DNA from 3 places in the Lysinibacillus sp. FSL W8-0992 genome. Region 1 is predicted to be linked to each of the others. Evidence: riboswitches for the same ligand, from Rfam matches in the RefSeq annotation. Region 1 holds a riboswitch; each other region holds the start of a gene.
What was found. Region 1 has a riboswitch for cobalamin ahead of NSQ74_RS05335 (hypothetical protein). Riboswitches for the same ligand answer to the same signal wherever they lie in the genome.

Region 2: it holds a riboswitch for cobalamin, as region 1 does, so the genes downstream of both, NSQ74_RS19355 (S-layer homology domain-containing protein) here and NSQ74_RS05335 (hypothetical protein) in region 1, are expected to answer to the same signal.
Region 3: it holds a riboswitch for cobalamin, as region 1 does, so the genes downstream of both, NSQ74_RS06175 (FecCD family ABC transporter permease) here and NSQ74_RS05335 (hypothetical protein) in region 1, are expected to answer to the same signal.

What each region holds. Positions count from the first base shown of each region.
Region 1 is NZ_JBBOZQ010000001.1:1,094,467-1,104,713, reverse strand. It holds gene NSQ74_RS05365 (low molecular weight protein-tyrosine-phosphatase) at 1-207, opposite strand, end outside; gene NSQ74_RS05360 (lysophospholipid acyltransferase family protein) at 267-875, opposite strand; gene NSQ74_RS05355 (putative RNA methyltransferase) at 964-1,794, opposite strand; gene NSQ74_RS05350 (MATE family efflux transporter) at 1,795-3,174, opposite strand; gene NSQ74_RS05345 (tyrosine-protein phosphatase) at 3,318-4,085, opposite strand; gene NSQ74_RS05340 (ABC transporter substrate-binding protein) at 4,356-5,315, opposite strand; gene NSQ74_RS05335 (hypothetical protein) at 5,317-5,859, opposite strand; cobalamin riboswitch at 6,015-6,224, opposite strand; gene NSQ74_RS05330 (glutathione peroxidase) at 6,379-6,924, opposite strand; gene NSQ74_RS05325 (hypothetical protein) at 7,162-7,710, opposite strand; gene ytvI (sporulation integral membrane protein YtvI) at 7,804-8,862, shown strand; gene NSQ74_RS05315 (C40 family peptidase) at 9,276-10,247, opposite strand, start outside.
Region 2 is NZ_JBBOZQ010000001.1:3,848,398-3,858,644, reverse strand. It holds gene NSQ74_RS19375 (branched-chain amino acid aminotransferase) at 1-365, opposite strand, end outside; gene NSQ74_RS19370 (AraC family transcriptional regulator) at 783-1,649, shown strand; gene NSQ74_RS19365 (phospholipase A2 family protein) at 1,797-2,060, opposite strand; gene NSQ74_RS19360 (DUF418 domain-containing protein) at 2,421-3,464, shown strand; cobalamin riboswitch at 3,678-3,874, shown strand; gene NSQ74_RS19355 (S-layer homology domain-containing protein) at 4,042-9,924, shown strand; gene NSQ74_RS19350 (S-layer homology domain-containing protein) at 9,993-10,247, shown strand, end outside.
Region 3 is NZ_JBBOZQ010000001.1:1,263,946-1,274,192, forward strand. It holds gene NSQ74_RS06130 (YcdB/YcdC domain-containing protein) at 1-382, shown strand, start outside; gene NSQ74_RS06135 (YusW family protein) at 511-981, shown strand; gene NSQ74_RS06140 (MarR family winged helix-turn-helix transcriptional regulator) at 1,153-1,587, shown strand; gene NSQ74_RS06145 (ring-cleaving dioxygenase) at 1,639-2,622, shown strand; gene NSQ74_RS06150 (nitroreductase family protein) at 2,688-3,305, shown strand; gene NSQ74_RS06155 (NADPH-dependent FMN reductase) at 3,369-3,911, shown strand; gene NSQ74_RS06160 (sensor histidine kinase) at 4,511-5,875, shown strand; gene NSQ74_RS06165 (response regulator transcription factor) at 5,882-6,565, shown strand; gene NSQ74_RS06170 (YdhK family protein) at 6,603-7,184, opposite strand; cobalamin riboswitch at 7,362-7,554, shown strand; gene NSQ74_RS06175 (FecCD family ABC transporter permease) at 7,703-8,749, shown strand; gene NSQ74_RS06180 (heme ABC transporter ATP-binding protein) at 8,754-9,536, shown strand; gene NSQ74_RS06185 (hypothetical protein) at 10,233-10,247, shown strand, end outside.

The DNA.
Region 1 (10,247 bases):
CATTCCTGTCGTCGAAATACCATATTCTCGCAACTTGTCTTGTGTACCTCGATGTGGAGGCTCGCCAATATGCCAAGAGCTTGTTGCAGCCGAATCTACTTTTATTTTGTCATGCAACTTCTCTTTTTTTATTAAATCTCGCATAACTGCCTCAGCCATTGGAGAGCGACATATATTCCCTAGGCAAACAAAAAGTACATTAATCATGAAAAATGCCCCCTACGACAAAGCACCCAAAATCAACTTGATTCTGAGTGCTGTCCGTATTATTTTTTATCCGCTGCAATTCGTTTATTTAATTCGTCTGTTAAGGCTATAAGCTCGTGTTCAAGATGGAGTGTAAATTCCTCACGCCCTTCTTTTCCTTTGCCTGTTACATAAAACGGCTCACCATAGATGAGATAACCTTTCCCACGCTTAAACACATCGCCAGCATTTCGCGCTCCAACGTAAGCAGCTGGAACAATCTGTGTTTTAGACAGCTGTGCAATCGTTATAGCACCTTGCTTTAAATCAGATCCTTCTGAGTTTCGAGTACCTGATGGGAAAATCCCAACAATCTTCCCTTCCTTCAGCAACTGCGATGGAACTTTAATAACACTTGGTCCTGGATTGTCACGGTCAACTGGAAAGGCGTTTAAATGGTTAATAAGCCAGCCAAGCCCCTTAATATCAAACAATTGCTTTTTCGCCATAAAGTGAATTTCACGAGGCAAGACTGCAACACCTAAGTTTAATATATCCACATACCCTGTATGTGTACATGCAATAATAAACCCACCATCTTTCGGTAAGTTTTGCTCATCATATACACGTGCTTTTGAACCTGATAATTTTAATATCAATTTGACAAGATTTGCCGTAAATTTATACACTGTTTTATTCCTACCTTATTCAATAGTTATTACCATTGTAATCGAAAAGAGTTGTATACTGCAATTGTCCAAGTCAAAACTATTTTATTTAGACCCGACCTACTAGGACATCGACATCAATCGTGATTTCATTTACAGTCACTTCTGCATGCTGCGCCTTATGCCAGCCCATCGGCGTCATTTCAAGCAGTGCAGGAACGAGCACAGAAGCAAGTGGCACCGTATAAGTTATACGCTCTACTGTGACATTTGAAAAACTTTCACGAAAGCGTTCTACAGTTTGCTCATTGGAGTATGTTTCTTTTGCAGAATCAGCATAAAGTTGTGAACGTAATTGTTGCAAATAGCCACTTTGTGGTACCACTTTTACGACACATCCATTTGATGTAAGCAATCGTTTAAATTCTTCATAGTTAGCTGGGGATAAAATATTTAAAATAACATCAAAGCTTGTCTTGGCAAATGGACTCTTTGCTAAGTCACCAACACACCAGATTTGCTTTGGATAATGCCGAGCAGCTGCAAGAATACCCTCTTTTGCAATATCAATACCAATGCCTATCCCTTGTTTTTGCGACAGTATACGGGCTAAATGTGATCCCTCTCCACAGCCTGTATCAAGCACTGTTTTGGCTTCTCCTATTAGTTCTGCTATTTTCTCCTCTAGTGGATCATATAGACCACTATCAATAATCGTTTTACGGGATTCAAAAAGATCTTTACTATATTTAGAAGCTGCACTATGCGTCAGCATATTTACATAACCTTGCTTAGCAATATCAAAGGAATGGTTTGCTGAACATGTAAGCCTCCCTTGATCATAGACCTGCATGGACTCCTGACAAATCGGACAAGCAAATAACCCGATATTTGCATCTATTAACGCTGCTCCTGCAGCACGTTTAGAAAGTGCTCCCATTTAATTCGCCTCCTTTTGTTCAGTAGGTGAGACAATTGCAAAACGCTCCCACTTTCGACTTTTCCATCTAAAGTATACGATAATGGCACGCATCCATTCATCTGCTGAAATAGCTAACCATATCCCTACTAGTCCCCAATCTAAAACAAATACAAATAAATAGCCAAGTGGCAAACTCATGCAGACCATCGATAAAAAGCCGATTTTCACAGGAAATCTTGCATCGCCTGAAGCACGTAATGAATTAATAACTACGATATTCATCGTACGACCTGTTTCTAATAAAATACTTAATGCTAATACAGACCCACCAATGGCTATAATCTCTGCATTATCTGTAAATATGCTCATTAACTGTTTTCTAAAAATCGTCACTACACTTACCATTAGTATTGTAAAAATAAAAGCTGAGCGCACGCTTATCCATAATTGATGATAAGCCTCATCTTTTTTACCCGCGCCTACATAGCGGCCAATAATAATAGCTGTCCCCGTACCGATTGCAACCGCAAACAAATACGTAAACATCGAAATATTCATTGCATATTGTCTTGCTGCAAGCGTTTCAGATCCTATATAAGTTGCATAATAGAGGAAGACAATTTGGCAAAATTGATAAAGCACTTGCTCAAATGCAGACGGTAACCCGATATTTAAAATTTTTCTAACATACTCTTTTGAAAAAGTGAAATAGTATTCGATTTTCACACGTATCTCCATTACCTGATACAACAGCCATGCAAATACAATAACCGCAAGTCCACGACTAATAATGGAGGAAATCGCAGCCCCTTTCACACCCAATTCCGGCAATCCTAAATTACCAAAAATCAAACCGTAGTTTAACACGACGTGAACGACATTCATACCGAGTGATACATACATTGTCTGCTTCGTCCAACCATGTACACGAATAATAGCCGCTAATGCATTAATAATAGCTTGTAAAAAAATAAAACTACCAATTATGACTAAATAACTTTGGGCATATTGTAAGACATCGCCCTTCAAATTCATCATCGTCATTAAATGGCTTGAGCCTAAGAAAAACAGAGCACTCATAATCAGCCCAACAATTAAGTTCATCGTAATTGCCAACGCTGAAATCTTTGTAGCCTCTAATAATCTTTTTGAACCTAAATATTGCGAGACAACTATCGCAGCACCATTGCCTACCACTTCAAGAATTAATATCGCAATATGAATGTATTGATTTGCTGCGCCCACACCTGATACAGCGTTATCCGATAAGGCACTTAACATAAATGTATCGGCTAATCCCATCAACATAAATAAAAAAACTTCTAAAAAAATCGGCCATGTTAAATGAAATAGACTAAATTGGTCTGCCGAATGTTTCTCTCTAATCGCATTTCCCAACAACTTCACTTCTCTCTATATTACATAAAAATCTATTGTATCTTATCACAGATTTACTACTGTAAAGGATAGCTAATACAAAAATATTTTGAATAGCTTACAAAAAAATCCCTCTCACTAACTTACTGTGAAAGGGCGGCCTATTAGCATAAGCAATTTTCTTGTAATTGCTGGCGTTTTTCTGTTGTTAAACCAAACTCTTGCTCTAAAAACACTGTTTTCGAACCATAACGACTATCTATAGCATCGAAGGCAGCTTGCAAATAATCCTCACGTGCTGACATTAATGCATGGAACTGTTGTAACTCTTGGTCATTAAAAGTATTTTGTATTGCCTGTGCCATTCGTTCTACCATAGGGCGTAAATAAATATTCGTATCTAAATAGTCTTGCATAATGGTTTCCTCGGGTACATCTAAAGCGAGCAAAATGAGCGCACCGCCAATTCCCGTTCGATCTTTTCCTACGGCACAGTGATGGACGAGGCCTAAATTATCTGGATTTTGAATTGTAGACATTAATTTTTTAAATGAAGCATTGTTAAATGGCATTTGTGCATAAAAATCGCGGAACATCTCTGGGCTTACAACCTTATAAAAATTGTGGCCGCCGGTATTTGTCGGCATCTCAAATGCGTGGTTGCCTTTTGCAGGAATTTGAATATACTTTGCTCCCTTGAATGTGGGGTTAGGATTATTTTGAGCCTCTTGTTGATCTCGGTAATCGAAAATTGTTTTTACTCCTAGTGCTTCAAAGCGCTCCTTATCCGCCGGTGTCATCTTACCTAGTGCAGCCGAACGATATAGCAATCCATTCTTAACCACTCTGCCATCTCGCGTCTTATAGCCACCCATATCGCGGAAATTTAAGACTGCCTCAAACGGAATAACCTTCATGTCAAACTGTGTCATCCACTACGCCTCCCTTATTTAAGCAATCATTTATAGTTCTATTTTATAGAACAACTGAAGATAATACCAATTATTCACAATGCCTTTTAGTAGAGATTCAAAGTCTATGAATCACCGATTGTCTTGAAGATATCGGAGGTTGAAGACCGTGAAGCCTGTACTTAGCGGACAACAACATTCACAAGCAAAAAAGTGTTAGATTGATTGCAGTCAATCTAACACTTTATCTATTTTGCCCAAATTTTAATGGTTGGCTTTCACCATTTATCCTTATTTAAATAATTCGGGATATACTGCTTTTGCTACCATCTCAACAGCTTCACCAATACGTGGACCTGGACGATTGGAAATATCAGTATCAATATAATTTACTGCTTTATCTTGAATAGCAGTAATTGTATTCCATCCATCACGCCCAAGAATTTCGCCTACTGAGTCTTCTACATAGTTTACTGTTGTTAAAATAACTTGAGGATTTTTCGCGATAACATCTTCCTCAGAAACTTTTACCCATCCTGTTTGATCACCAAATACATTGTTCACATTCGCTGCATCAAGAATCTCTTGTTGGAAAGTACCAGCTGCTGTTGTATAAATATCTGGCTTAGGGCTAATTTCTAAATAAACATTTTTCGGTGTTTCTACAGTTTTTACTTTTGCTTGCACATCCGCAATTTTCGCTTTAATATCTTTGTTTAATTGCTCACCTTTATCTTGAACACCCATCACTTCAGCGATTTGTTGAATATCTCCAAAAACATCTTCAAATGATGCGGCTGATTTAATAACAAATACTTTCACGCCTGCATCTTCAAGACCTTTAAGGGCATCTAGTGTCTCGTCATTACCTGTGTAATAAGCAATTACAACATCTGGCTTTAACGCTACAATTTTCTCGCTATTGAATGTTACGGAATCTGACACTCGTTCGATTTTTTTTGCTTCTTCTGGGTACGTATCATATTCAGTTGCCCCAACTACTTTATCGCCAACACCTAGTGCAAATAGAACTTCAGTGTTACTCGGTTGTAATGACACAACCGTTTTTGGTACTGCATCAAATGCTACTTCTACATCGCGATCATCTGTCACTTTGTAGCCTGTTTGCTCAGCTTGTTGTCCTGTTTTCGATGTATCGTCCTTTTTAGTTTCATTTGCTGTGCCGCAACCTGCCAATACAAGTGCTAACATTAACACTGTAAGCCATTGGAATTTAAATAGTTTCTTCACTTTACACATTCTCCTTCTTTTTCTTCATCGGATATGATTTGCTTATAAACGGTATTTCAGCAATACCAGCTTGTTGATTCATGTATACAGCCATTACAAAAAATACATTAGCTAATAATCCTAAGTAGTCGAAAAGGATGGCTGGTACTTCTCTTTCCTCAGAAACTTTATGTAGAACACGGTATGATTTTTTTGCCTCACTACGACATAAATGAAGCGCAGTTGCAGCCCCCGTACCTTGTGGTAAAACAAAGTTTTGGATTTCTTCCTTTACATGCCCCACATAAAAATCATAGCGCTCACTAAGCCATAACAAATCTTCTTCCGTTACCGCTAATTTGCCACGTACTGAGCCATTTACATGGTAGGCCATTGGTAAAATAGTCAATAAATCTGTCGCCACTACTTCAACTTTTTCAGCTTTTACAGCCGTCAATGCTACACCGACATGAGTTGTTAAACTATCCGTACGAATCTCAAAATCTACTGTAGATATTTTTTCACGCATGAACGGGTAGCAAGAATAACGGGCATCTTTTTTCATACTTAGTCCCTTCTTTCTTTCATGAACAGATTTTGCTTTACAGGTGCATAAAAAAACGCCGCTCCCTAGGGAACGACGAAAATAGCATATATAGTGCCGCCTCACGCGACATTGCCTATGTATTTGCCGTATATCCTCCTAGCTTCCGAAGAGTTTTTATACATTAAATAAAGGTCGGTCTCCTGGCTCGTACAGCTCACTACCCAATGCAGTAGCGATATCATAAAACCTTCCCATCTTGGGTCTTCCCCTTTTCGACAGTGGCATTTTTTATGATTCTTGTACTTACAGTTGCGGAAACAGCTTCGGTTTTACACCGAATTCCCGATTATGCTAAAGTTAGCACCATTATTCTGCAAGAATTATTCACTTGATTAGCAGTTTATCATATATTGATTCGAAAGAGTAGTTGCGAGATTGTGGAATATTCGAATATATTTATACAAAACTTAGCACTATTTCTACATAGTGATCCGCTATTTGTTATTCCAGCCTAAAAATTCTGATTAAAATAGCTAGTTATAAAATTTTTTCAATAGCTTGCTCAATATCTAATTGTGAATCTGTTGGTTCAAAGCGCTCAACTGTATGACCTTGATTATCTACTAAAAATTTCGTAAAGTTCCAACGAATGTTACGTCCATCTAAAAAGCTAGGTGCAATTTGGATAATAGCCTCAGCTAACATCTTTTCCTGCATATTCGCCTTTCCGAATTCACGAAAATCTACTTCATGCTTTAAATAATTGAATAACGGATGTGTCTCTTCTCCATTAACCTGAACTAGTTCAAAAATCGGGAAAGTTACTCCGTAGTTAAGTTGACAAAGTTGAGTTGTCTCAACTCCATCTTCTGGGTTCTGCTGTCCAAACTGATTACATGGGAAACCTAAAACAACGAAATTTTCCTTGTCATATTTATTATACATTTTTTGTAAATCTTCAAATTGATATGTAAAATCACATTGGTTGGCTGTGTTGACGATTAACATTGTCTTTCCACGAAATGTCTCCATTGATAAAATTTCACCATTGGGCTTTTTCACTAAATAATTATAAATCCCCATTTTTTCGACCCGACCCTTTCTTATTTACAAAAATTATACTGTTACTATGCTATATACAGTTGCAGATTTACGTGTTTCCTCTTTATAGATAGTTTCTGGCTCTCGCTTATACTAAAGCTTACGTCAGTATATAAGACCTATCAAAAACTGAATCCATCCTCCTGTTTTCATTATAATCAATAACTTTTCTTTCTTCAAAATAACACACTTGGGCATAAAAATAGTCATCTCGCTATTTTAACGGATGGCTGTTTTATATTTCTTTTTGTATTTTATATCCTGCTCTTCTTCTATTAATCTCTTTGCAATATCCAGTAAGTTTTGATCATTCGTAGCATCAAACAATTTCTTGAAGGAGACAATAATATCATATCGAATACGCGATGGTTGCTTTTCATCGATACATGTTTGGAACCTTTTCGCTAAATACGAAACAATTAAATCCCTTTGAACTTGTCCAGCAAGCCCAATTTGCCAAATTGCTTGAAGAGCATGCCTTGCAGTTACTGTTTTTTCATCATATGTTACGGCCCAAATTTTTAAAAAATCATCCAGAACACGTTCTTCCGGGTCACTTTTTGCTGCTAATGCACATAAAAACTGTGCTGCCCGTGCACGAGCATGTCCATCTGTATATGTAAGGGCTTTAATAAGCTGTTCCCAAACTGCATATGTCCAATCTACTGGTTCTTGCATAATTTTTATCAATCTTCTATACGACTCGTATTCAATCTCACGGTCACGCTCTGTTAAATTACTAAAAAGTTGCAAAATCTCTTTTTCCATGATTTATCCCTACCTTCATTCTTTCAGAACGTTTTCAAATTTTAATTTTTTTATGTTACACTTTACTTAAAAATAACGATAAAAGGAGAGCTTATGAATAGAACTATAACTCGAAAGTTGACTATACGAACTCTAGCGATTATATGCCTACTTATAGCCTTATATTTTATCATTCCTGTCTCCGTGCCAATTATTTTAGCAGGTGTTACAGCTTTTTTATTAGAACCCATTGTTATGTTTTTTAAACGAAAATGGAAAATGTCGCGAAAAATAGCTGTTGCTTTTATATACATAGTAAGTGTTATTTTTATTTCTATTATTTGTTACTTTACTATTACGCAACTAATGTCGCAAATTATTTCCATTTCAAAGCAAGCACCTTACTATATTTCTAAATTATCCGAGATGTGGGGTCATATGCAAGAGAATATTTCAAAATATACAGAAGACTTTCCAACTGAAGTGAGTGCTTCACTTCAAAAAACGACAACCGACTTCATTGAGAAAGTTGAAGAATCTTTTTTAAACTTCTTTAATTATACCAAAGTTACGACCTTCTTTTCACAAATTCCAAGCCTCTTTATAAGTCTTCTTGTTTATATGATCGCCCTATTTCTATTTATGCTAGATTTACCAAAATTAAAACAGTCAACTTACAAATTTTTAAAGCCTACAACTGAAGAGAAATTGAAAATTATTACTAATCGTTTAAAAGATGCATTTTTCGGTTTTATGAAGGCTCAGATTCTTGTTAGCTTTATTATAGCTGGGGTTACACTTGTAGGTTTACTACTTATTCAACCGAAATATGTGATAGTAATGACCATAATTATTTGGATTATTGATGTTATCCCGTTCCTTGGCTCAATTATTATTTTAGCACCTTGGGGAACTTATCACCTCCTGATGGGTAATACAGCGATTGCCATTAAGCTCTTTGTTCTTGCAGCTATTTTATTAATTATTCGCCGAACTGTCGAGCCTAAAGTAATGGGTGCACATATCGGCTTACCCCCTCTGCCAACATTAATCGCGATGTTTATCGGTTTGCAATTGTTTGGCGTCATCGGCTTACTCGTAGGACCATTTGTTATCATCTTCCTCTTCGCCTTAAAAGAAACAGGGGTTATCAAATTCAATTTCAAAATTTAATATAAGATTAGATTGAAAAAAATATACTGCAGTAAGGGATATTCTATTTGATGGGCGTATAAATACCAAAAGGCACTCTCGGTTCTTTTTAAACAGAGGGTGCCTTACATTTTTGTCTATTTACGACTACTAGAATATGAAGTTATAAATTGATTGACTCCGCTTTCTTTAAGAAGTGTTTGATTATTACTGCTCCTTCTACACAAGTAATGTAAGCAGTTGGCGCAATCGTTTTTTCGTGTGATTTAATTGTTTGGACCAAATTCCTTAGTGTCTGTTACAGTTTTTAAAACTGTTATACAGATTTATGTTTATAGATTTTCAAATAAAAATAGCACCCATTATCGTTACTTGATAATGAATGCTATTTTATTTAACTTTTTTGCTATTAAAATCGTCTAACTAATATAGACTTATTGAATACGACCGAAGCCTACTAAATATTGGTTCCACCAATCAAGTGACTCAATGACTACCCCTTTATTTTGAGCATCAATCATTGTGTTATTACCAAGGTAAATACCAACATGCGCTACGCCTGAGCCATAGCTGAAGAATACTAAGTCACCAACACGAGCTTCACTTGCTGAAATTCGTTTTGTTGATAAATATTGTTGTGATGCTGTACGAGGTAATGATACGCCAGCTTGCTTGTAAGACCATTGTACAAGACCTGAGCAGTCAAAGCCTGTTGTAGGATTACTGCCACCCCAAACATATGAACGACCTAGGAATTGCTTCGCTGTAGAAATAGCATCACCTGAAGATGCAGTACCTGAACCAGATCCAACTATGATTGGTTGAGGTTTGCTACCACCGTTATTTTTACCGCTAGTGTTAGTGTTGTTGTTATTGTTGTTGACATGAACTACAGGTGTAGCTGCTTGAAGTGCACGTAAACGAGCTGCTTCTTCTTCCGCTGCCTTACGCTCTGCTTCAAGACGCTCTTCTTCTTGTTTCGTTGCAATTTGTGCCTTTAATGCAAGTGATTTTGCTTGGTTTTCAGCTTTTTTTACTTCCATTTCGCTTTCTTTTTGTTGAAGCTCTTGGAATTGTTTTTGAAGCTCTTTTTGTTTTTCGTCTAATGTTGCTTTTTGTTCTTCTAATTTCGCTTTGTCTGCTTCTTGTTGATTTACTAGCTCTTGGTCAGCATCCATTAATGTTTTTACCGCTACGACACGGTCCATTAAATCTGCAAAGCTCTTCGATTCTAGAACAACGCTTAAGTATACACCCACTGTGTTATCTTGTGCTTGGTATGCAGCCATACGCTCACTTAAAATAGTTGAACGTTGCTCAATACGTTTTTCAGTTTCAACAATACCTGCATCTACTTCTTTTATATCTGCTTGTACTTGGTTAAATACTTTAACTTTTTGATCAAT
Region 2 (10,247 bases), 2.8 Mb from region 1:
TCCAATGTTACTAACTGCTTTAACGCCTCTAACGCCAATTCTTCATCAATTGCTGGAATGACAATACGCTCATTCGAATGATTTAAGCGGTTAAAATTACGGTCAGGACGGAATAAAAGGACCCTATTATCCACTGTTGCATAAGCTTTTAATCCTTCAAATACAGCTTGTCCATAATGGAAAACTGCTGCCGAAGGATCTAGTGAAAGCGGCTGATACGGGATAATACGTGGATCATGCCAACCCATGCCTTCTGTGTAATCGACTATAAACATATGATCTGTAAAAAATTGACCAAAACCTAATTGGTCTGCTGCAGGTTTTTCTTTTGGGTTTGTTGTTATCTCTTTTGTTATCTCTAACATGTCATATCCTCCGCGTATTGTGTCATTAGATGAAATATCTATAATACTTAATAATACTGTTTATTTTAAATTAATTAAATACTAAGAATCTACTAATAATTAATAAAATTGCTGATTTATTTACTTTTCAGCAACAAATAACACTTATTGCAAAGATTTTATTCGTAGCGTTACGCTACCGTTGATGCTTTTCGCTCACTTAAATGTTCATGATACTTCTTGAAATTTTTATGTTATTGCCTTGTATAAATGATTATTATTGAAGTAGTAGTACTTTTAAGTAAAGGATTGGAAAATTGTCGATATGTAGTAGACTATGCATACAACTGAGTGGACCAGTCCAAAGATAGCATAAAAAGACAGGAAGAAAAAACTAGAATACGTTAATCTTTAAGCAAGGAGTGAGGGCATTTGAGTTTGAGTTGGATTGAGTCGATTCAAAAAGCAATAAATTATATAGAAGAGCATTTGCAAGAAACGATTACAATGGAGCAAATCGCAAACGAAGTGAATGCATCTGTATTTCATTTTCAACGAACATTTTCTATTTTAACGGATATGTCAATTGCGGATTATATAAGACGAAGAAGATTGACTTTAGCAGCACAGGAATTAATCAATACAGATATAAAAGTAATCGATCTCGCCTTCAAATATGGCTACGACTCTCCCGAAGCTTTTACAAAAGCATTTCGAAAGCAACATAACGTAACGCCGAGTGAAGCACGAAAACAGCAAGGACCATTACAATCATATAACCGCCTTGTAATCCAGGTGAGTCTGAAGGGAGCAGAACCAATGAAGTATAACATTGTAGAAAAAGAAAAGTTCCAAGTTGTAGGAGTAAAAAGAACGTATAATTGCCAAAAAGGCGAGAATTTGCAAGGTATTCCTGTATTTTGGGATGAAGTAAATCGTCAAGGAATGGACGAGCAACTATTTGCATTAAATGATGGACAAATTAAAGGGGTATTGGGTGTTTGTGTACCAGACGAAAACTATAAAGAAAATAATTTAATCGATTATTGGATTGGAACAGATCACGTAGGGGCGGATGTACCGGAAAATTTATTAGCGATGGAAGTGCCAGCATCAAAATGGGTTGTGTTTGAAGTACATGGCCCAATGCCGGATGCGATGCAAAATGCATGGAAGCAAATTTTCTCCGAATGGTTCCCGTCGAATCCATATGAGCCTGCTGGAACACCTGAATTAGAGGTTTATACAGAGGAAGATCCTACAAGCGAAAATCTCTATTCGGAAATTTGGATTCCAATTAAGTAAAAGTGCCCATAAAAGTGCCAGGCACTCAAACAATTTTTAAAAAATTTTGTGAAAAGTGCCGCCCGTAGCGGAAATCAACGGCAATAGACATTTATATTTCTTTAAAGCCAAGAATGAAACTTGTTGTTCATTCTTGGCTTTTGACGTTTAAAAGAAATTATTACGCAAATCAAAAACTTTGAAGAACAGTCTAGCATCTCTGCCCATTTTGCTATTGGTATTCATATGTGCTAATAAACATTGCTGAAATAATTCATCGCAATTTTTTGTTCTACCATATTTTGAATAACAAGCATCATGCTTCTTACAACAAGAGTCAACAGCATTTGTTGGTGAACCAGGTCCTGAACATCCAGGTCCGCAATATTTATAGCCAGGATAACAAAATCTTAATCTTCTATTCCTATTCACCTTGGTCACCTCTTTTCAAAATAGTCTACATACTATAAAATATGTTGTCTTAACTTTTGAAAAGGGATGAAAAACTAAGGAAAACATGAAAAATATTGAGACGAAATTTCACATTTCATTAGCCACTAATGCATTAGACTACGCTTGATAATAATATGAATAAAAGAAGGGTCTTGGAAATTAATCCAGACCTTTTTTTTATTGTTTGACTAAGAAACTGCAATTTTAAATAAATCGTTAAGATAAATGAAATCCTTCAGTTAAGGTTTTTGTAAGCTAATCAACAAACTGCTGTAAGGTTGCCTAGATATAATAGCCAAGGAGCATGAATTGCAGTATTGAAGATAAGGAGTTGAAAGCATGAATCCATCCGTTACACAAAAAGAAAGAATTGTGTCCTTAGATATTATTCGGGGATTAGCGTTATTTGGTATTTTATTTATTAATGTAGGTGCTTATCAAATAGTAGTTGAAGGAGGACCGGTGCCAGCCTATAGTAAATTCAATAGTGTGATTGATACACTAATTGATATATTCATTGAGAAAAAATTCTTTTCCATTTTTTCATTTCTTTTCGGTGTCGGTTTTTATATTTTTGCTTCACGCGCTGAAGCAAGAGGTGATAAGCCTCGATGGCGTTTTGCAAGACGTTTACTAGCATTATTTGTTATTGGGATTGTGCACATATTTTTTTTCTGGGGTTCCATCCTTTCTGCATATGCAGTAATAGGTTTGTTCTTACTACCATTTTATCGAGCGCAGATTGATACAATTCGTAACTGGCTTATTGGCATAATTACTGTTCACATTGTAAGCATACTTGGGCAAATGTTTTTGCCAAACTTAGCTATCCTTTCAACAGTTTTCAATGTACTAGGGAATGATACAATAACTATTTTTATTATGTTTTTAACAGGTTTTCTAGTAGCAAAAGCTGACTGGATAAGAAATGTGAGACAACTTACCAAACAAATAAAGTTGGTCTTATATGTAACAGCTCCAATATTTGTAGCTATATCTAGTTGGATTTGGTTTGCATCTCAAAATGATGATCAAAAGCTTCAATTAGTACTAGGTTTAGGTGTAATCCCGACTACATATTTTTATTTAGCGAGTTTATTCCTGATTCTAGAACACAAAAATGTTGTAAAAATGCTACAGCCAATTGGACGGGTAGGTCAGATGGCATTTACAAATTACTTAGCTCAGAGTTTTATAGGGTTAGCTATTATATCGCTCATGGGACTCGAAGTACTTTCGACTTCCTATATTGTCATCATTGCCATTATGATTTTTGTAATTCAAATCATCTTTAGTATCATTTATTTTAAATTTTTCAAAATTGGGCCATTGGAAAAAGTGTGGAGATGGATGACGTACGGAAGAAAAGTAACGACAAAATAATGATTTCAACGTCAGAGTATTATTGCTCTGGCGTTTTTTATTGATAATACTTTTGTGCTTAAATATAGAATTGCAAATAAGAAGAACATAATATGCGATATCAATGCAAATATAAGCAGATTCAACTTCATTATTTTTAGATAATTATTAATGATTGTTTTTTTTAACTATTTTGAAAAAATGGAAACTATGCTAAACTTAGCATTAAGTGAATAGCGAATGCAGAATAAAGGTGCTCTTTTAAGAGCTTAATAGGGAATTCGGTGCAAATCCGAAGCTGTTTCCGCAACTGTATGTGTAGATGACCCCAGAAAACACCACTGTCAAACGAGGAAAAATGCCTCAAGTAGATGGGAAGGTTCTGATTAGGGTACACAAGCCAGGAGACCTGCCTTTATTTCATCGTATTAAATCTCTTCGGAAGCTAGGAGAATTTACGGCAAATAGATGGACAGGCAAATAGTATTTTGAGCCTTTTTCTGTTTTCCTTGGATGCTCTCTCTTTTATTAGAGAAGCATCTTTTTTATTTTCTAGTTATTGCAAGCGCATTCATCTATAAAAATTGGGGGGAAAGAAATGGACTTTTATAAAAAATGGTTGAATATAGCGATTGTCTTTATCTTATCATTTTCGTTATTATCACCCGTTGCATTCGCTGAGACACAACAAAATGATGCTAGTGAGTTAGAAACAGATTCTAGTATTCAAACTAATGAAGAATCATTAGAGAAAGAAATGACCGAGCAAACGGAAAGCGAACTATCTCCTATTACCAGTAATGATAGTGCGACGATATTTAATAATACTGAACCTAAAGGTTATGTGACGGTTTCCGTAGAGAAGTTTACACTTGGGCAGGGATACATAAAGGAACCTGTTCGTGTTCCTTTTTATGAAGGGGATAATATAGCTAAGGTTATAGTTAACCTGTTAGGAGAAGGCAACTATGACATTACAGGGTCTGTAGAAGAAAGCTTTTACTTATCAGGGGTCTTTGATCCTGATCCTGGAGAAGTGAGCGTCCCAAAATACATTCTTGATGAATCTGGTCCAGTTGATGGAAGAATAGAATCCGACTGGTTAAATCAAATGGACTATACAACTATGTCGGGCTGGATGGTAGCTGTAAATAATAACTTTATTCCTCGAGGTGCTTCTGAATGGTTCCCAGAAGATGGTGATATCATTAGATGGCAGTTTACAGTATGGGGGTATGGAGCAGATTTAGGTGGTGGCTTAGAGGGAAGTAGTTTAATTACTCCAGCGAATAAAGACGAGTTAACAGCGAAAATTGCCGAAATTAATAGCTCGCCAACTAAAAACGAAATTTTAGCAAATGAACAAGTAAAGTCTTCTTATGACGCCGCCTACGTGCAGCTTAAAAATATGGAGAGTAGTCAAACAAATGTGGATGCAGCACTTACCCATTTAAATGCTGCTTTAAATGGAGAAGGGGAAGAAATCGTTAAAGCTGATAAAACAGCTTTGCAAACAGCGGTTCAACAAGCTGAACAAACAAAAGCTTCTGTGAAAGTAAGTTTAGATGGAAAAGATGTAGCTCCTACTGATTACTGGGTTACTCAAGCTGAAATAGATGCATATACAAATGAAATTATAGACGCACAGGAACTAATCGCAGATGAAAATGCCAGTCAAGAAGAAATAGATGCAAAAGTTTTAGCACTAAATCAAGCCACAAATGCATTTAGTAAAAAACCTGGTTTACAAACGGATATTACTAGCACAGTGAAAATTACTGTGGCACATAAAGCTGTGATGTTAAAGCTTTATGATACGAATGAGCAAGAAATAAACATAGGCTCTGGTGTTGAAGGGACATACAATGTTTATACAGCAACTATACCAGTAGGAAGTTATCGCTACGAAGGATTTGATAGCAATCATAACAGTGTTGGCGGTGGTCAGCTAACAGTAAAAGCAGAATCAAATCAAGAATTTCAATTCCGCCAGCTTAATTTTAAAGCTAGTAATACAAGTTGGAATGTTAATAGCGATTACACTGTAAAAGTTGGGCAAGAAATACCGAACGATACGTCATTAAAACTAGGTAAAGTAACAACACAAGGACAGACTCCAGTACTAGCTCTAGTAGGGGAAAAAATCTACTATACGTTTGAGCCAGATGCAAAGCATACACAATATGTTCCAGTTAGTAATAGCACTACAGTAACACTTTCGGCCACAGCTCAAACAATTAGTGCAGCTATTCCGTTTTCTGGGGATATTAAGTTTACAGTCCCTGAAGATGCTGAATTATTTGTAGGAAAAAAAATTAAACACTTTATTGCATTTGAAGAAGTCCTGCCTGAAGGGGTAGCTACGATTAACCCGGATGGTACAAAAACATTTTCTTTCAAGTTAACAAACAATGGTGATTATAACTACCGAGTTAGCCAAGCAGGAAAACTTACAAATGTAGGTACATTTAAAGCAAATGCTCAAAATGCAACATTGGCAATTACAAAACAACAGCTCTCAATTCAATCGCCAACAGCAATTTTAAATAAAGGAACATATCTTGAAGGTAATATTTATTTAAATATTAATGAGCAAAATCATTTGAAGTTAAACCAAGGAGAAAGCTTCAATTTACTAACATTACGAAGCTGGCAAGCATTAATAGAAGGAATTAACAACTATTTCTTTGAGCCTGATTTCCATTATGAAATCATAACAGGCGATGATGTAATTCAAATTGATCCTGGTAAGCCAGGAAGTTATTCGACAGTCAAAGCATTGAAAAATGGTACAGCTGTTGTAAAAGTGACGTATGACGCATTGAAGGTTAATGGTTCCGGATACATTAGTGATGCGAATGATGCATTTAGTGCTATTTGGCCAGAAAATGTCGGTCTCTTTGTTGTGACTGTTGGTCAAGGTGAAACAGGTATTTCTACAGGTATAGAAAGTAACAAAGAACGTAATCAAAAAATTAATGAAGGTAAAAAAGGTGGGGACCTTCTAAACTTACAAAATGGTGTTTTTGATGCTGATATTGATAGTGTTTACTATGTTCAAGGCGAACAAGGAGCATATTATACTTTTACTCCGACTTCTGGAAGCTCAGTAAGCGTTTTGCGTCCGGAAATTAATCATAGTATAGGAACAGCATCCTATGGAAATGGTGAATTTTCAACAGAAAGTGTTCAATCTAGTGGAAATGGCTCTTTCACAGTTTTATTAACTGAAGGACGTAATATAGTTAAGGTTGAAAAAGATGGAAAAGCTGAGTATCACGTGATGACAGCACGTCCACTTGATGTAACAATTGAAAACTTAACAGCAGCAAATGAAAAAATAGTACCTGGAGATAAAGTTAAAGTTACTTTAAAAGGCTTGTCTTTCCCTGCGAATAAACTTTCTGGTATTTATAACTTCCAAGGTCAGCTGAGATTTTTCGCTGGTCCTGAAAATACTCTTGTTTCGGGCGATGCAAGACAATACAATATGGCAACGCAGGCAAACAGTGTTACATTTACAATTCCACAAGAACATAAGGGTGAATACAAGTTACGAGATGGGCATATTCGTCTGAGCTTTTTTGGAAGTCCAATAGGTGAACACCACAATATTAATCCAATAACTGGAGCGAGTCCTAACCTTAATGCATCAGCTCGAGAAGGCTACTACAGCATCTTCCCAGAAATTTCGATTATTTCAGATGAAAAAGTAGTCATTGATAAATCAGTATTACAAAGTGCAATTGAGAAAGCAGAACAAAACAAGGGTTCTGTAAAAATAAGTACTGATGGAAAAAATATAGACCCTGCTGATTTTTGGGTTACTCAAGCTGTACAAGATGCCTATACAAATATAATTTTATCTGCCCAACAATTAATAGCAGATAATACAGCGGAACAAGATATTATTGATGCGAAAGTTTTAGCACTAAATCAGGCCACAACGATATTTAATGAAGCGAAAAAAGTTGGAACAAAAACTAATGCTGATACAACAACTTTGAAGGCTTATAAAACTGTTGGTCAATACATGGTAGATAAACTACCTAACCCTAAATTCGATAATGAGTGGTGGATAATTTCATTAGCTCGCGGAGGCTATGAAGTACCGAAAGAATATTACGAAACGTATTATAAAAATGTCGTTGACCATGTTGTTGCAAAAAATGGCGTACTCGATAAACGGAAATATACAGAATACTCACGTTTAATTATTGCCCTTACTGCAATTGGTAAAGATCCAACAAATGTCGGTGGTTATAACTTAGTTGAAAAACTATCTGATTTTGACCAAGTAATTTGGCAAGGTGTAAATGGTGCGTATTTTGGGTTAATTGCTCTTAACACATGGAACTTTGAGCTACCAAAAACAGCTACAACAACTCCTGAAATGCTGATGGAGCACATTTTAAGCAAGCAATTAGCTGATGGCGGCTGGGCTTTATCAGGAACAAAGTCTGATCCAGATATGACAGCTATGGCTATACAAGCACTAGCTCCATACTATAACAACAATTCAAAAGTTAAGATAGCTGTTAATAATGCATTAGATACGTTGGCTGCTATGCAATTAGAGAATGGTGGCTATAAATCATGGGGTATGGAAAATGTTGAAAGCGCTGCTCAGGTTGTTACTGCACTTGCGAGCATAGGCATTGATGCGAATAAAGATCCTCGCTTTAATAAAGTAATTGCTAATATTATGACTTATTACAGTCCAGAAGACGGTGGCTTTAAACACGATTTAAACGAAAAGCAAGCAAACGGAATGGCTACCGAGCAGGTTGGCTATACATTAGCAGCCTATCATCGTCTGCTAAACGGGCAAACAGCACTTTATGATACGTCCGATACGAAGTCTAATAATCCATCTAACCCAGGAGAAGGTGGGAACCCATCTAACCCAGGAGATGGAGGAAACCCTTCAAACCCGGGAGAAGGTGGAAATCCATCTAACCCAGGGGGAAGTATCCCAAGTGGTTATGCAACATTTTTAATTAGAATTTCTTCTTCCGAGATTCCATTAAGAACAACTACTGTTCAACTAAATACCGGAGATACAGTATTCGATGCATTAAAACGTGTGACAACTGAAAATGGTATCGATTTAAGCTATCGAGAAACACAATATGGCACATATATCGATGGTATTGCGGGCCTTTATGAATTCGACCGCGGTCCTTTAAGTGGTTGGATGTATCGTGTAAATGGTCAATTCCCTTCTTATTCTGCAGGACTCTATAAATTATCACCTGGGGATTCTGTGGAATGGCTATACACACTTGATTTAGGTAAGGATATCGGTGGATATGTTGATGGTATCGAAAGTGGAGGTAAAGGTGAAGGTGAAGAAAATAAAGAATGTAAAGAGAAAGAAACAGATAAATGTAAAGAAGAAGTAAAATGTAAGGCCGATGATAAACAATGTACTGAAGAAACAGAAAAAGATAATAAAGACGATGATGCAGTGTCTGAAGAACCAAATAAAGATAGTTCATTAGCTGAAATTACTATTGAAGATGGTAGTAACAAAGCAATTATTAAATCTGAAAATATTCAAGATTATATTAAAAAGAACATTCAAAAGATAGTTATTCAAAGCAAACAGAATTTCAAGATAGAAGTCCCTACTTCAATTTTTAATAGCATTAAACTTGCTGAAAACGAGGAGTTAACAGTCGAAGTAACAAAGGATACTAAAGATAAAAAATTCTCTGTTTCATTCGGTATTGAGTCTACAAACGGTAAAACAAAGCCTATTACTTTAGGAAAAGAATATTTGAAAGTTACACTATTGGATAGCGAAATCAAATCAAATACAGTCGTTTTACAGCTTGTTGATGGGGAATATAAACCTGTTCCACATAAAATAGTGAATGGTGAAATTGTTTTGTTCACAAAAATAAGCGGTACATTCGTTATAACTGAAAATACAGTAACATTTAAGGACATTGCACAGTTAGCAAACAAAGAAGAAATTGAATTTTTAGTGAGTCGTCACGTAATCCAAGGAACTACACCAGAGACGTTTGAGCCAAATAAACCAATTACGCGTGCCCAATTTGCAGTATTAATTAGCCGTGCCCTTGGTTTACAAACTATAGGTGAAAATCCATTTAATGATACAAAAGGCAAATGGTATGAGGCAGATATTCAAGCCCTATATGAGGCAGGTATTACAAAAGGATCAACTGCTTCAACATTTAAGCCTGATGCGCCAATAACACGTCAGCAAGCAGCTGCATTTATGGCACGCATTCTAGAATATTTAAATACTGATGTGAAAACCGCAGGAGAGATTAATTACAATGATGCTAGTCGTATTAGCGCTGAATACTTACCTTATATTAAGCTATTAAATAGCCTTGATATTATGACAGGTAAGCTGGATGGTTCATTTGACCCTAGCTCGCCAATTACACGTGGACAAACAGCGAAAATTTTAAAACGGACGTTAAATATCTCAGGCATTATGTAAATTTCTTCACTAACCCAAATGCATTTTGTATTTGGGTTAGTACCCTTTTATCGATGGAGGTTACTCTAATGAAAAGAATATCTAAGTTTATAATGGTACTTGTTTTGTTGCTTACTATGGCGGCACCAGTCTCCGCACAGCAAGTATCAACAATGGATAGTTATAAAATAACTGGTCAGTTTTTAGTTAACAAAGCACCTAATCCTTCTTTTGGTGATGAGTGGTTTGTTATTGCGCTTGCAAGGGGAGAATACAATGTTCCAAAAGGCTATTTTGAAAAATATTATGAAAACGTCGAGAAGCATGTAAAAACTGTAAAAGGA
Region 3 (10,247 bases), 170 kb from region 1:
TAATAATATTGATCCTAAACATCCGTTATATGCAATAGTTGAACAAGCAGTAAGAATGGGCGTTTTACAACCAGAAGATGAATTTGCTGTCGATGCGACATTGACTCGTCAAGAGCTTGCAGAATGGTTTATTCGTGTACTACGTTTAGAAAGTGCTGCAAAGCATAACGACATTTACAAGTTAAACTTCGCTGATGCAGGTTCTATTGATCCAGCATATGCAGGTTACGTAGCATTAGCGAGTGCAATGGGCTTAATCGATGCACAACAAAACAACTTTAATGCAACTGAAAAAGTAAGTTATGCAGATTTAGCTGTTTCAACACTTCGCTTAGCTCGTGCCATTCATGAAAATAATACTGGTCGCAATTACTTCTATTAATATGAATTGATTGACGGTTTTCCATCTAAATAGATGAGAAAAAGGGTATCTCCTAATTTAAGGAGATATCTTTTTTCGTTTATTTCATGATTTTTTAGGGAAGAATACTAACAGAAAAGGAGTGGAACATGATGCGTAATTATAAAATGTTATTAGTATTCTCAGTAGCAGCTGGATTACTTTATGGCTGTAATAAGGATGAGGTAAAGGATGTACCTACGAATGCTCCAACAGAGCAAAACACTAATCAACAGGCTGGTGAAAATGTAACGGATCAAGTGCCCTTTAACTTTATAGAATTTTCATTGGACGTTGATTATTCAGCAACAGAATCATATGAGGTTGAATATGAAAATAAGAAGAACGGTATAGAGGCTAAATTGGAAGATGACCGCAATAATGAAAAAATTCAAGGCGATGAGGCTTATACGAAGTTAGAACCATTATTTAAGCAACTAACTTTCGATTCTACAACATCGAATGATGAAGTAATTGACCAAGTCATTAAAGTGTTTAATATTACAGATGACTATCAATCGATTGAGGTAGAAGTAGAGTTTGCTGATGGAACAGAAAAAGAATTTAAACGATTGAAATAATAGAAGCTCCCTATACACTAATTTGTATAGGGGCTTTTTAGCTTTTGAAAAGGATTTTTTATTTAATAATATTAATTTAAATAAAAATGATTGCTGTTAGGGAATATCTGTGATATTATTATCTCGAATTAAAGATATTCAATTTCGAGGTAAATAGAAAGAGGGCATCTTATGAAGGAAGAAAATCGGTGTTTAAAAGCTTTTACGATTATGTTCCGTGCTTATCAATCAATTCAGGATGCGACAAAAAAAGATTTGCTTCAATATGATTTAAACCAGACTGAATTTGGGGTATTGGATTTTTTGTACCACCACGGCGAGCAGCCAATTCAAGTAATTGGTAAGAAAATTTTAATTGCAAGTAGTAGTATTACGTACGTTATTGATAAGCTGGAGCAAAAAGGTTTTGTTTGTCGACGTGCTTGTCCTAAAGATCGTCGTGTTACCTATGCATTGTTAACAGATGAGGGACAGGTCTTAATGGATAGAATTTTTCCACTCCATGAACAAAAGATCAATGAAATTTTTGAAGTATTAGACCAACAGGAGTTGGAAACAATGAATGTAGCTTTGAAAAAGGTCGGTCTTAATGCCATTAATAAATAAAATTTTTTTAAACATATATCTCGAATTCGAGATAAATAGGAGGAACTTAATATGAATCATTTAAAAGGAATTCACCATGTAACTGCTATTACAAGTAGCGCAGAAGAAAATTATAAATTTTTCACGTATGTACTAGGCATGCGTTTAGTTAAAAAAACAGTAAATCAGGACGATATTCAAACATATCACTTATTTTTTGCAGATGACAAGGGTAGTGCTGGAACAGATATGACATTCTTTGACTTCCCAAACATACCAAAAGGTGTACATGGGACAAACGAAATTTCTAAAACATCATTCCGAGTGCCAACAGATGCAGCATTAGCATACTGGGTAAAACGATTTGAGCGCTTAAATGTCAAACATACAGGCATAAAAGAACAATTCGGCAAGCAAACATTATCATTTGTTGATTTTGACGATCAGCAGTATCAACTAATTTCTGATGAAAACAACAAAGGAGTTGCTACAGGTACACCTTGGCAAGATGGTCCTATCCCACTAGAATACGCTATTACAGGATTAGGTCCAATATTTGTGCGTGTTGCGAATTTTGACTATTTCAAAGAAATGCTAGAAAAAGTAATGCTCTTCACAGAAATTACAGCTGAAGGAGACTTCCACTTATTTGAGGTCGGAGAGGGAGGCAACGGTGCACAAATTGTTGTGGAATATAACACAATCCTGCCAGCAGCTCGTCAAGGTTTTGGTACTGTGCATCACGCAGCATTTCGCGTAGCAGATCGTGCTGTTTTAAATGAGTGGACAGAACGATTAGAAGGCTTTGGTTTCAATACATCTGGTTATGTTAACCGTCACTTCTTTGAATCGCTATATGCACGTGTAGCACCACAAATCTTATTTGAATGGGCGACAGACGGCCCTGGTTTTATGGGTGATGAGCCCTATGAAACATTGGGGGAAAAACTATCATTACCGCCTTTCTTAGAGCCTAAACGTGCACAAATTGAAGGGCTTGTTCGTCCAATTGATACTGTAAGAAGTACGGTTTCATTTGAAAAAGAATATGAGTAAGGTGTCATTTATTCTTAAGGAACACAATTTTACTAAAGCATAATGGATGATTGGAGTACGTCAACATGGAATTTACAAAGTTAATTGATAAACGTCGATCGGCAAATAATTTTATAGACGGTGTTGTAATGACGGAGGAGGATATCCGACCGATTTTAGAGGACGTCAAGCTTGCACCTTCAGCATTCAACTTGCAACATACAGAATATATCGTTGTGTTAGATCAAGAATTGAAAGAGAGAGTTCGCGAGGCTGCATATGGACAATATAAAGTACATTCAGCTTCCGGAGTTATTTTAGTACTAGGCGATAAGGAAGCATACAAGCAAACGGCTCACATTAGTCAAGGGATGGTTGATCTAGGCATTATTACAAACTATGAACTTGAAGGACTCATTGATGATAATGCGAAGTTTTACGAAGAACGTGGTGAGGAGTTTATGAAGGAAGACGCGATTCGTAACGCATCACTTTCAGCTATGCTCTTTATGTTAGCAGCAAAAAATCGAGGCTGGGATACATGTCCGATGATTGGTTTTGATCAACAGCAAATGCGCGCATTATTCAATGTACCAGCAACACATGAGATTGTCTTGATGATGACAATTGGCAAGGAAAAGGAAAGTAGTCACCGCTTACGTGGGTATCGTAAACCAGTTGAAGAATTTGCAACCTATTATTAGGGCGGTATAAAATAAAATAGCTTAACAAATATTAATGGCAGTAACCATTTAGGAGGAAACAACATGAAAGTAGTAGCAATCGTAGGTAGTATCCGTAAAGAATCTTATAATATGCAATTAGCAAAATTTATTCAAAAACGTTATACAGAAAAGCTTGAACTAGAAGTATTGAGCTTACGCGATTTACCAATGTATGATCAAGATATCGAAAATGAAGCACCACAAACAGTACTAGATTTTAAAGCAAAAGTAAAAGCGGCTGACGCGGTACTTTGGTTAACACCAGAATATAATGGAACTGTGCCAGGGGTTATGGTGAACGCTATTGACTGGCTATCTCGTGTAGACAAAGTAATGGTTGGCAAACCATCGTTCATGATGGGAGCATCAATGGGTAATTTAGGTACTGTTAAAGCACAATTACATTTACGTGATATTTTATTCTCACCTGGAATTAATTCTCCATTACTTAGTGGTAATGATGTATATATCGGTGCTGTACACACGAAATTTGATGCTGAAGGCAATTTAACAGATGAAGGTACTGTGAAATTCCTTGATACAGTAATTGAAAACTTCTTAGACTGGGTTAAAAAATATATTTAATAAAAAGATGCCAATAAGTATACGACATACTTATTGGCTCTTTTTTATAAAGACCCAAGTATCAGCGGCTCCTTAATCGTAAAAATCCACTACGCTTTCCGCGGGCACGATGTAAGCCACAACCGTCGCTGTCGCGCCGCCTGTTGTGTCTTACTTTACGTGCGTTCCCGCAGGAGTCTACGTGGATTTTTACTTAGTTATAAACATCTTGAAGTTTTCAGAATTGTGTGTGTGCCTGACACCTCTTTTATATTCCTAGCATAATTCCGGCTCCTCAATCGTAAAAATCCACTACGCTTTCCGCGGGCACGATGTAAGCCACAACCGTCGCTGTCGCGCCGCTTGTTGTGTCTTACATTGCGTGCGTTCCCGCAGGAGTCTACGTGGATTTTTACTAAGTTATAAACATCTTGGAGTTTTCAGAATTGTGTGGGTGCCTGGCACGTTTCTTTATGATTGCTACATATATAAATGCCATATGATGATGAAAAATTAGTGGGCGTGAAGTCTTTATTTTATAATATTTATAAAAGTATCTTTCTTCTGCATAAAATCTTCACACTTACACGTTATCATTTTGAAATATAGGTGGTTAAGGCATGAAAAAACTTTCATTAAAGCTTGGAATAATCTTTTTTATTACATTGTTTTGTATAGAAACATTTATGATGTTTTTTTTACATGTTTCTTTGACTAACTCGCGTGTTGAAGAAGAATTAATAAACTTGCAGACAACTGGTAATTCACATCGAACGATATTAGAGCAAAATTTCGATGAGGAGACGTTATCACATATATTATTAATGGAATCAAGAGAAAATACAGACGTTGTCATCACAGATAATGTTGGAACAATTTTAGCTGCTTCATCTTCACACCCTGAAATACACGTTTATTTAAAGAAGCTCAAGGGTAGGGTGCCTTATAGTGGTCAGGTATTAGAGAAAAATTGGCAGGATGAAAAATATATTGCAACGATTAGTCCTATTCTTAAACAGCAAAAGACTGTTGGCTATGTGTTTATGTTTCAAAATACAGATTCCATCCATGCGTTAATGGAACGACTAAACAAACATTTTCTAATTGTCGGCCTCGTTTCGGCATTGGTGACGATCGCCGTCATTATTGTGTTATCTCGAAAATTAGCCCAACCATTAATGGCTATGAAGGAAGCGACGTTGAAAATGAATAAAGGAGATTTTACTGTCGCCCTTTCGACTAATGGCAAAGATGAATTAAGCGATCTTGCGAATGCCATACAACAGTTATCCGATGATTTAAATCATTTAAGAGAGGAAAGAAAGGAGTTTTTAGCAAGTATTGCGCATGAGCTAAGAACACCTATTACCTTTATAAAAGGCTATTCAGATATTCTTTACAAGCGAGATTTAACGGAGCAGGATCGCCAAAAATATTTAGGCATTATTATTGAAGAAATGAATCGGCTCTCAACGTTAATTAAAGACTTATTTGATTTAGCAAAAATGGATGAAAACGCATTTGTAATTAACAAAGAACGTCTTCAATTGGATGAATTAGTGGCAAGTATCGAAGTAAAGCTAAGACCTGCTTTTCAGGAAAAAGAGATACACTTGTTTGTTCAATGTGAAAAGGGATTAACATTAATGGCCGATTCAGTAAGGCTAGAGCAAATTATTTTGAATCTGTTAAATAATGCATTAACTTATTGTTCATCTGGAGATTCTACTTTTTTTATAGTAAAAAGGCAAAATAACTTACTAAAAATCATTGTTAAAGATACTGGAAAGGGGATTCCGAAGAAGGAATTACCTTATATTTTTGAACGTTTTTATAGGGTTGAAAAATCTCGTGCACGTGCACATGGAGGTATGGGATTAGGTCTTGCTATTGTTAGAGAGCTTGTCCATGCACACGGAGGGGAAGTAACCGTTGTTAGTGAGGAAAACAAAGGGACTACTTTTGAATTATTATTTAAGGGGTAGGAACAAATGAAAACATTATTATTAATTGACGATGAACCAAGGATGCTGGAGTTACTAACGCTTTATTTAGAGCCTTCTTTTCATTGCATAGCGATGTCATCAGTTAGAGATGCTTTAGACTATTTAGAAGAAAATCATGTAGATTTAGTGCTGTTAGATATTATGATGCCAGATATGGATGGTTGGCAAGCTTGTCAGGAAATAAGGAAGTTTTGGGATGTACCGGTCATTATGCTAACAGCAAAAGCGGAACAGGCTGATATTATAAAAGGCTTAAATTTGGGAGCAGACGACTACATTTTAAAGCCTTTTGACGAGGAAGAGTTAGTAGCACGCATACATGCTGTATTAAGAAGAACAAAAACTGAAGAAACTATCATTTTTTTTGAAGGGCTACGATTAAATAAAGAATCTATTGAATTGTCTTTTCAACAAGAAGCTATTGTTTTAACGCCGAAAGAATTTTCGATGTTAGCGCTGTTTCTTGAATATCAAAATAAAGTTTTCTCAAGAGAGCATTTAATTAATACAGTTTGGGGATATAACGGTACTATTGAAGACCGAACAATTGATTCGCATGTCCGCAATTTACGGGAAAAACTAAGGAAAAGTGGCTTTCCTGTTGATGATTACTTACAGACAGTGTGGGGAATCGGCTATAAATGGCATAAGCTTGCTGACAAAAAGTAATTACAAACACCCTCTGATGGCAGAGGGTGTTTCGTTTTTATTTTGACGTTAGTTCACTATCTGTAACCCATTTATGATTTTTCATTTCTTCACCAGTAGTTGTTAATGGAAAATCAATCATATAAACGGTCGTTTGTACTGCGTCATCAATGCGAACAGTAGCATTTTCCATGCCTTTCATATGTGCAGCATCTGTTTTGACTTCAGTGCCTGGAGACAATGGGGCAACACCTGGATCTATTAATTCCTCATGTATTACCCATTTATGATTTTCTATTTTCTTTCCACCAGTAGTCGGTTCATAGGAGATAATATAGGCAGTTGTATCATATGCCCCAACAATCGTTGCTTCGGCGCCTGCCATCCCAGACATATGTCCTTCCTTAATAATAGCAGTACTGCCTACAGGGAATTTAGGGTTTTTAGCAGTTTTTAAAGTGGATGGAACTTCACCCGAGCTGGAATGATTCATCTCTTCTCCATGGCCTGTTTCTGCACTATGGTCCATTGCGTCACCATTAGCAGAGTCCGTCTTCGCTGCATCGTCAGAGCAAGCTGATAATATTAGTAAAGCCATTGCTGCTATAAAGCCTAGGAAAAAATTTCTTTTTAATACCATATGAATTTCCTCCTTACTATTTATTTGTCTTTAATGTAACAAGTAAATGTGCAGAAATTATGGATTAGGTTTTGTGCAAAATCCATTTGTATGAAGTTGAAAAGAGGAAAGATTGATTCCTAGATGAAAGAAGCTATAGACTACGATAATTATGTATGATAGAATCGTCATAATTTTAAAATTTCAGAAACTAATGGTGTGACGCTTGTTAACAAGTGCCACTTAAAAGGGAAGTCGGTGTAAGTCCGACGCTGTCCCGCAACTGTAACGAGGAGTTCTATGATGTAGTAGCCACTGTTTTTAGAATGGGAAGGCAATCATAGTAACGTTGAATCGAAGCCAGGAGACCTGCCAATTAGTTCATACCTGTAATGCCCACGAGGATGCAAGCAATTACGGACAATTGATGGATACTTCTCCAACTTTGTTTAACCTAGGGTATTTCTATGCATTCGTGCGTAGAATACCCTTTTTTATTGCTTCGTATTTATCAAGATTGATAAGGAGTTAATAAGCAAATGAATAAAAAATTTATGCTATTTTCATTGACCCTTCTTTTAGTACTGATTGCTTCAATGACGGTTGCTATTATGATTGGCTCAGTGTCAATTACACCGCTACATGTATGGAAGGTTATTTTCTCGAAAATTCCTATTTTCTCAAATACGATAGAGCCTGATTGGAGCCGCTCACAAGAAATTATTATATGGCAAATACGTGTCCCACGTGTCATGCTTGCAGCCATTGTTGGAGCAGGTTTAGCTATTGCTGGAGCAGCTGTGCAAGCACTTGTCCGTAATTCTATTGCAGATCCATATATTTTAGGTATTTCTTCAGGTGCGACAGTTGGTGCCACGGCTGTCATCATTTTAGGCGCTTTTTCATTTTTAGGTATTTACGCCCTTTCAGTAGCTGCTTTTCTAGGCTCCTTTATAGCAATTGTGTTGGTATTTTTCTTGTCACGTGTAGGGGGACGTATTTCTATTTTCCGTTTGTTGCTAGCAGGAATGGCTGTATCGTTTATATTATCTGCTACTTCAAATTTTATGTTAATGATGTCTAAGGAAGAGGGCGGTATAAAAGCCGTTATGTATTGGATGCTTGGAAGTCTTGCGGGCGCAAAATGGAGTAATTTATTCATTCCAGCTATTATCTTTTTCATCGTTTTTGGTTTGTTATGGCTACATTATCGAAATTTAAATTTATTACTACTTGGGGAAGAAGCGGCGGTCACATTAGGTGTTAATCTTCAACAATTTCGAATTCAATTGATACTACTCGTATCATTACTAACAGGTGTGCTCGTTGCGGTAAGTGGCTCCATTGGGTTTGTTGGTTTAATAATTCCGCATATCGTGCGATTAATAGTAGGGTCTAATTATAAATATGTTATCCCTATTAGCGCATTATTAGGAGGGATTTTCTTAGTTTGGGCAGATGCGATTGCCCGCGTGATAATAGCTCCAGAAGAAATGCCAATTGGAATCATTACTGCCTTTTGTGGCGGTCCATTTTTCATTTGGCTACTACGCCGTAACAATTATTCATTTGGTGAAGGAGATTAAAGGTATGACATTAGAGGCGAAGCATGTATCATTCTCCATTCATGATCAGCGCATATTAAAAGAAGTAAGCATTCAAATAAAGGAAAAGCAATTTGTCGGTTTAATTGGTCCTAATGGTAGTGGAAAGTCGACACTATTGAAAAATATGTATCGGTTATTAAAGCCCGAAAGTGGAACAGTATTATTGAATGAGGAAGATATTTTTCAGCAATCAAGTAGAGCGATTGCAAAAAATTTAGCCGTAGTTAGTCAGGAAACACCTGTGTTATTCGACTTTAATGTAAAAGATTTGGTGAGCATGGGAAGAACGCCACATAAGAAGCTTTTTGAAATGGACGATAAGGAAGACTTTAAAATAGTGAAAGAGGCATTGTCTCAAACGGGTATTGCCCATTTAGAAACACGCAGCTTTAGTTCCCTTTCTGGAGGAGAAAAAAAGAGAGTGATGGTTGCACGTGCACTAGCACAACAGGCGCAAGTGCTTATTTTAGATGAGCCTACTAATCATTTAGACATTCAGCATCAATTACAATTAATGGACTTAATTCAAACATTGCATTTGACTGTTGTCGCTGCCTTACATGATTTGAATATGGCTGCTATGTACTGTGATCAAATTTATGTTTTACAACAAGGTAGTATTGTTCATTACGGCACACCAGAAGAAGTGTTAACGCCTAAACTGCTTCGTGATGTTTTTGGAGTATACGCCGATATTCAAACACATCCACTGACAGGCAAACCGTATTTAACATATGTATCTGAACAATTCACAAAAACTACATAAGTGCCAGTCACTCAAACAATTCTGATACAATTTGCATAAAGCATTGCAAGTAGGGTATTTATAAATAACCAAGTAAAAATCCACGCACACTCCTGCTGCTTACAATGTGCCCGCGGAAAGCGAAGTGGATTTTTATGATATAGGAAGTCTGATATTTGTTAGGTGTATATGCGGAGCACCAGTCACACAAATAATTTACTGTGTAAGTATTGAATTTTATGGTTAACCAAGTAAAAATCCACGCAGACTCCTGCGGGAACGCACGTAACGTAAGACGCAACAAACGGCGCGCAGCGACGGTTGCGGCTGACAATGTACCCGCCGGAAAGCGAAGTGGATTTTTATGATATAGGAAGTCTGATGCTTTTGTTAGGTGTATATGCGGAGCACCAGTCACACAAATAATTTACTGTGTAAGTATTGAATTTTATGGTTAACCAAGTAAAAATCCACGTAGACTCCTGCGGGAACGCACGTAACGTAAGACGCAACAAGCGGCGCGCAGCGACGGTTGCGGCTTACAATGTGCTCGCCGGAAAGCGAAGTGGATTTTTATGATATAGGAAGTCTGATGCTTTTGTTAGGGTCTATGCTAATGCCAGTCACCAAAACAATTCAGAAGATTTTTGCGGTTTAATTTTTGTATAGTTGTGAGATATTCGGGGAACGTTACTTTTGAAAGGATGCGTGACGAATATGGAAGAGATTAAA